2 regions of the Microbacterium sp. KU4F genome follow, and region 2 is predicted to be linked to the other one. Evidence: predicted binding sites of a transcription regulator. Region 2 holds the regulator's gene; the other holds the start of a gene.
What was found. The regulator HspR, encoded in region 2, represses chaperone genes until heat shock. The targets are predictions, from matches to a motif close to AAGTTGAGTCNNNNNGACTCAACTT.
Positions count from the first base shown of each region.

Region 1: the regulator HspR is predicted to act here: its motif matches at 1,590-1,614, upstream of AC1VNH_RS08140 (Hsp20/alpha crystallin family protein).

Region 1 is NZ_CP200324.1:1,601,506-1,604,908, reverse strand. It holds gene AC1VNH_RS08155 (alpha/beta fold hydrolase) at 1-72, opposite strand, end outside; gene AC1VNH_RS08150 (hypothetical protein) at 65-424, opposite strand; gene AC1VNH_RS08145 (hypothetical protein) at 531-1,505, opposite strand; gene AC1VNH_RS08140 (Hsp20/alpha crystallin family protein) at 1,665-2,102, shown strand; gene AC1VNH_RS08135 (hypothetical protein) at 2,322-2,630, opposite strand; gene AC1VNH_RS08130 (helix-turn-helix transcriptional regulator) at 2,653-3,403, opposite strand, start outside.
Region 2 is NZ_CP200324.1:2,252,781-2,256,183, reverse strand. It holds gene AC1VNH_RS11520 (phosphoglycerate dehydrogenase) at 1-753, opposite strand, end outside; gene AC1VNH_RS11515 (GntR family transcriptional regulator) at 902-1,561, opposite strand; gene AC1VNH_RS11510 (heat shock protein transcriptional repressor HspR) at 1,638-2,081, opposite strand; gene AC1VNH_RS11505 (DnaJ C-terminal domain-containing protein) at 2,161-3,153, opposite strand; gene AC1VNH_RS11500 (nucleotide exchange factor GrpE) at 3,163-3,403, opposite strand, start outside.

The DNA.
Region 1 (3,403 bases), 650 kb from region 2:
GCGCAGAAGCCGCTCATATGTGTCGCGGATCTGGAGGGCACCAGTGCTGCTGCGATAGCGGAGGTCATTCATTCGTGATCTCCACGGCATTGTTGATGGTGACGAGGACGTCCAGAACGGCATCGAGCGGACCGGACGCGATGATCTGGAGCGCGAGATCATCTGGCATGCGCACGATCTGAAGTGCGACCCGGGGTGCCGCTCCATTCGCATTGAGCAGGTCTGAGACTCGCCGTTCCTGTTCCGCGCTCGCGGCGTCGACGCGAACGACGACGGAGGCTGCCGTCCGCGTCGACGCGCCTTCCTGGGTGGGCGCTGCCAGGGGCGCACCGCCTTCGATGAGCTTCAGATCCTTGATGTGAATGCGGTACTGCTTGCCTATGCGGGTCGCTTGCAGACGTCCACTGCGGATGTATTCGCGCACGGTACGGGGCCGAGCTGTAGACGGGCAGCGACGTCGTCGACACTCAGAAGTTCTTCCACGGCTACATACTGCCATAAACGTAGGTAAATGTATGTAAGGGAACTCTTCACTCGCGTGAGAGAGTGACCAAGCCGCGGCGCGAGGTGGTCTTCTCGAGGCCTTCGGTCTCGGCGAGACGCAGCGTTCGCGCCGGCAGCGGCGGGAGTTCGGGTGCCAGGCCGTCCGCCTGCTTCGCTATGCCGACCAGCAGGGCCAGGTCGACCCCCGGCGCCGTGACCTCGAGCCGCGCGTAGTCGCTGCCGGTGCCCCATCGCAGCCGCTCGATCTGGCTCAGGCGGAGCGCGTGCGTCGTCTCGCCGGCGGTGATCCAGACCCGGTCGCGCGAGACGCGTACGGTCGCATCGACAGAGCGCCTGCGCAGGAGCGCGGTGACGACGAGATAGGCCGGGAGGGCGAACAGCACCCCGAGCGCGAGGATCAGCAGGCGGGGGCCGAGCCGCTCGACGATGTCGCCGAAGATGATCAGTGCCGTCGCGACGATCGCTCCCGTCACGAGGATGGTGGCGACCATCCACGCGGTGAGTTCCCGCATCCGCATCGGGATCGCACGGAAGCGCACGATGACCGCATCGCCGTCGTTCTCCCATGCGAGTGGCACGCGGGGCCGCGCCCGGGCCTTTCCCGTGAGGAGCGAGGTGATGCGGCTGATGAGCGTGATCCAGACCCAGCCGGCCGCCGGCGGCAACGCGAAGAGGACGCCCGTGTAGACGGCGCGCGGTGTGCCCGGTGCCAGCAACTGCGGCACGAGTTCGATCGCGGCGAAGAGGGCCGGAGCGAGAGCGACCGCCATCACGAGATGCGCGATCGTGCCGGCGGGATGCGGCATGCGCACCGTGAGGTTCACGAACCAGATCCCGCACAGTGCGCCCGCCACGACCGACATCAGGTACGAGAAGAAGCCACCGTCGGTGAGGTACCCGGGGAGGGCCGCCAGCGCGCACGCGGCCGCCCAGATCAGCGGATTGAGGGCGATCCTCCGCAGCAGAGGCGGTCGTTTCGCCGCCTCGGCGGAGTCGTTCACGCGCCGATTCTATGAGGCCGCCGACGACGCTCCAGGAGTGGCTGTGAGAACTGGCACTCTCGGCATGAGAGTGCTAATCTGTGATTGTTGAGTCAAGAGGGCTCAACTTAGGGACTACGGGTCGGATCCGCATCCGATCCCGCTCGAGAGGAGACGACTATGGCTGCATACGACTCGCTCCGTGACCTGGAGCGCATGGCGAACACGTTCTTCGACACCGCACGGCGCGGCCCTCGGCAGATGCCGATGGACCTCTACCGCGACGGCGACCACTACGTCCTCACCGCCGACCTGCCCGGCATCGACCCCGGCTCGGTCGACGTCGACATCGACGGCCAGCTGCTCACCATCCGTGCTGAGCGCACGCTCTCGGCCGGCGACGGGGTCACCTGGATCACGCGCGAGCGGACGTCGGGCACCTTCCTGCGCCAGCTGAGCCTCGGGCAGGGACTCGACACCGAGAAGATCTCGGCGAGCTACCGCAACGGCGTGCTGAGCGTCACGATCCCCGTCAGCGAGAAGGCCAAGCCGCGCAAGGTCGAGATCACCACGGGTGACGACGCCCCGGCGCTGCAGGTCTCGGAGTCGCAGAGCTGACGCATCGCGGACAGCAGTAAGGGCCGGTCGGAGAGGCTTCCGACCGGCCCTTGTCCCTTTGCACCAAGAGTGTCCTGCAATCACATGTCGGTAGCTGCCACAGCAAAACAACTACCGTGCGAGCACTCTATAACGGTGAGATAACGGAGGGGAAGAGGTTTCCGTTACCTTTTCGTGATTCTTTGCTGACGCATCGATGACACCCAGGCGACGGCCGGGTCAGCGCTCGCGGACGGGGGTGATCAGCACCCCGCCGAAGCGCGCCTCGGAGTACTCCCACTCGCGTCCGTCGACCCACACCCGTGCCGAGGCGCACGGGAGGGACTCGTGTTCGCCGTCCGGCCAGTGCAAGACGAACCCGCCGCCGAAGGAGGCGTTCGATCCGGTGACGCGGGCGCCGTCCGCATCCACCGCGCGCGCTTCGCACTCGTCGCAGAGATACGCGGGATACCGGTCGGACTGCGCGACCTGGGCGCCGCAGTTGGGGCACGGTTGCGTGCCGCGGGAACCGGGGAGGAACGCACTCATGGCACGAGTGTAGGTCGGGTGCTCATGCCGCCGGTGGGAGCCAGATCGTGAGCCGCACGGCGTCGTCCGGCAGGTGGAGGATCTCGTAGCTCCGCTCGACGACGACACCGTCGAGTCCGCGGATGCGGGTGGTCGCCCCCCGACGCCGCTCCACGATGTGCCCGCTCCACCACGCCGCGAACTGCGCGCTCTGGGCCCCGAGCGCGCGTACGAGATCGCCCAGCCGAGGGTCGTCGAGGCGGTCGACGTTCGCCGCCCGCAGGTGGGCGACGGCGCCGCGGGCGAGCTCCTCCCAGTCGAGGAACGTCTCGCGGGCGCGCGGGTCGGTGAGCAGGTAACGGCAGGTGTTGCGCTGCTCCGGCGGAAGCTCGGCGAGTCCGGCGTACAGCGACATGCCCTCCTCGTTCGCTGCGACGATCGTGCTGAACCTGTCGAGCACGTACGCGGGCTGCGGGCCGACCGCTGCGACGAGAGCCGACATCCGCGGGACGAGATCCGCGTCGGAAGTCGGCTCCGCCGGAGCGGCGCCGGTATCGCGAAGCCGCACGAGGTGTCGCGCCGCATCCGGCGACAACGCGAGCGCGCGGGCGAGGGCGGTGATCACGGCGTCGCTCGGGTGGGACTCCCGTCCCTGCTCCAGACGGATGTAGTAGTCGACGCTGATCCCGGCGCGGGTCGCCACCTCTTCCCGGCGTAAGCCCGGAGTCCGCCGGGCGCCGGGGGCGTCGTGGCCGGGCGCGAGCTCCCTGTCCTGACGGCGAGCGCGGAGGAAG
Region 2 (3,403 bases):
CAGGCCGCCGCGGCTCGTGTTGATCAGCAGGGTGCCGGGACGCATCGCGGCGATCAGCTCGTCATCGACGGTGTGGTGCGTGTCGGGGGTGTGCGGCGCGTGCACCGAGACGATGTCGACGTCGCGCACGACATCCGCGACGCGGTCGACGAGGCGCACGCCGAGACGCTCGGCCGCCTGTCGGTCGGCGAACGGGTCGAACGCTACGATCTCGACGTCGAAGCCGGCGAGGCGGCGGGCGACGGTCTGCGCGATGGCGCCGAAGCCGATGAGACCGATGCTCTTGCCCGCCAGCTCGCGGCCGACGTAGCGATCCCATCGACCGTTCTTCGTCGCCGCATCCAGCTCGGGGATGCGGCGCAGCAGGGCGAGCATGAAGCCGATCGCCAGTTCGGCGACCGCTGCGGCGTTGCCGCCGGGCACGTTCACGACGCGGATGTCACGGGCGCGGGCGGCCTCGAGGTCGATGTTGTCGAGGCCCACCCCGAGGCGGGAGATGATCTGCAGCCGGTCGGCGCGATCGAGTGCCGCGGCGTCGTAGACCTCCACGCCGGCGACGGCCGCATCCGCATCCGCGATGCGTGCGTGCAGCTCCTCGGCCGTCCACGGCACGGTGGACTCGTTCTCGACGAGCGTGAAGCCGTGCTCGAGCAGCAGCGCGCGGCCGGAGGCGCACAGGGCCGGGTAACGGACCGGTCCGACGATGACGGTGCGACCTGCACCCACCGGTGCGATCGAATCGTGTCCTGCCATCTGGGAGCCCCTCCTCGAAACGGGTCAGGGCTGCTCCAGGCGGAGCGACCGGTCACCGTTGAACGATCTGTTTTCTGTTAACAGTCAACATAGGACAGCAAATGGGCCGTGTCAAATACCCGCGGCGCGGATATCGACGACGTAGCCGTCAGTGCGCGGCGTCGGGAAGGCTGCGCAGGGCGTCGCGCACGTGGCCCTTGGCCAGCGTCAGATGCAGGTGCAGCCGCTTCACGGCGGCGTCGGCATCTCCGGTACGGATGACATCGAGAAAGCCCTGATGATCGGCGGTTGCCGAGGCGATGTCGCTCGTGTCGCTCAGCTCGAAGAGGATGGCGAAGATGCGCTGGTACGGGCGCCACGCCTCCATGAGCCGACGGTTGCGCGCGTTGACGTAGAAGCTCGTGTGGAACTGCATGTCCGCATCCGCGAAACGCTCGCCGTCATTGCTCTCGGCGGCGGCGGCCATGTCGTCGACGATCGCCTGCACGCGGTCCCAGTCCTTGGAGCTGGCGTTGGCGATGGCGAGCCGGATGGCGAGAGACTCCAGCACCTCGCGCAGCATGTACAGCTCTTCGATGTCGGTCATGCCGACCGCGCGCGTGTAGATGCGTTTGCGGCGGTCCTCGACCAGGCCCTCGGCCTCCAGGTGCCGCAAGGCATCGCGCACGGGGCCGCGGCTGACGTCGAACCGCGTCGCGAGGGCGTCCTCGGCGAGGTGCGTATCGGCGGGGATGATCCCCTTGATGATCTCGACGCGAAGACGATGGGCTATCTGGTCACCCATCGCGAGGGGGCGGAGATCGGACACGAGCACCTCACTGTCGTCGGTTAACAGTCAGCGTTGCATCGCGCTCGTCCACGGGTCAAATCGCCGCGCGGGGGAATCAGTCCGCGGGCGGCAGCTCGCGCCGGGGTCTCCAGACCACGATCTCGGTGGCGCGACGCACGCGTGTGCCCGAGCGCAGCGGGACGACGGAGCCCGAAGGGCCGGCGGCGAACACGCGCGCTCCGGGTCGGCGATCGAGCTCCGCGCGCATGGCGTTCTCGAGGTCGCGCACACGGCCGTGAAGCTCGCGCACCCGGTTCTCGAGCTCGATGATGCGGGCGATGGCGGGCAGGCTCATGCCGTCCGCCGACAGCCGCGACACCTCGCGCAGCTGTTCGATGTGACGCACCGAGTATCGGCGCGAGCCGCCCTTGGTGCGTCCGGGTACCACCAGCCCCAGCCGGTCGTACTGACGCAGTGTCTGCGGGTGCATGCCGGCGAGTTCCGCGGCCGTCGCGATCGCGAACACCGGCGCCTCATCGTCGATCTCGTTCTCGTCCATCCCGCTCACCTCCTTGCCCCGATCATCTCGTCACCGCGGGTGCGCATCCGAACACGGATGCGCACCCGCGGGTCATTCGTCAGTTGCGCGCCTTGGCCATCAGCTCGGCGCGCGGGTTCTCCTTGGGCTCGAGCTCCTGGAAGCGCTCGAGCGCCTCCTTGGCTGCGTCGTCGAGGTGGGCCGGAACCGCCACCTGCACCTCGGCGAGCAGATCTCCCGTGCCCTTCTGGGTGTGGACGCCGCGCCCCTTGACCCGCAGGACACGGCCGGACGGCGTGCCCGGAGCAACCCGCAGGCGCACCGGCTCGCCACCCAGGGTGGGAACCTCGATCGTCGCACCGAGCACGGCCTCGGTGAAGGTGATCGGCACCGTCAGGCGCAGGTTGAGTCCGTCGCGCGTGAAGACGGGATGCGGCCGCACCGAGACCTGCACGACGATGTCGCCGGCCTCGCCGCCGTCGGGCGAGGGACGCCCGCGACCGCGCAGTCGGATCTTCTGTCCGTCGGCGACGCCGGCGGGGATCTTCACCTTGAACGGCTTGCCGTCCTCGCCCTGGAGCGTGATCGTCTCGCCGCCCACGGCCGTCGCGAAGTCGAGCGTCGTCCGCGCGGTGACGTCAGCACCCTTGGTCGGTCCGCCGAAGCCGCGGTAGCCGCCCGAGGTCTGACCGAAGCGGCCCGACCCGAACGAGCTCGATCCGCCGCGGTCGAACATCGTGAAGAAGTCCTCGAAGCCGCCCGCGTCGAACTGGCTGCCGCCGCGACCCTGGCCGAATCGCGAGAAGACGTCCTCGAAGCCGCCCGCACCCGCGCCGCCCGCCGTGAAGCGAGCGCCCGAGCCCATGGCGCGCATCTGGTCGTACTCCTCGCGCTGCTCCTTGTCGCTGAGCACCGAGTACGCCTCGCTGATCTCCTTGAAGCGCGCCTCGGCCGCCGCATCCCCGGGGTTCGAATCCGGGTGGTACTGGCGGGCTAGCTTGCGGTACGTCTTCTTCAGGTCGGCGTCGGAGACGTCCTTCGCGACGCCGAGCACCGCGTAGAAGTCCTTGTCGAACCAGTCTTGACTGGCCACGTTCTCCTCCTAGTCCGCCGGCACGGCGACCACGACCTTCGCGGGGCGCAGCTCGACGGAGCCGAGTCGGTAACCGACCTCGACCACCTCGAGGATCGTCGCCTCGGTCTGGCCGGGTGTCGGCTGCTGGAAGATCGCCTCGTGCTGCTGCGGGTCGAACGCCTCGCCGGCCGCACCGTAGGTGACCAGGCCCATGCGCTCGGCCACGCCGCGCAGCTTCTCGGCGATCGCCGCGAACGGGGTGCCTTCG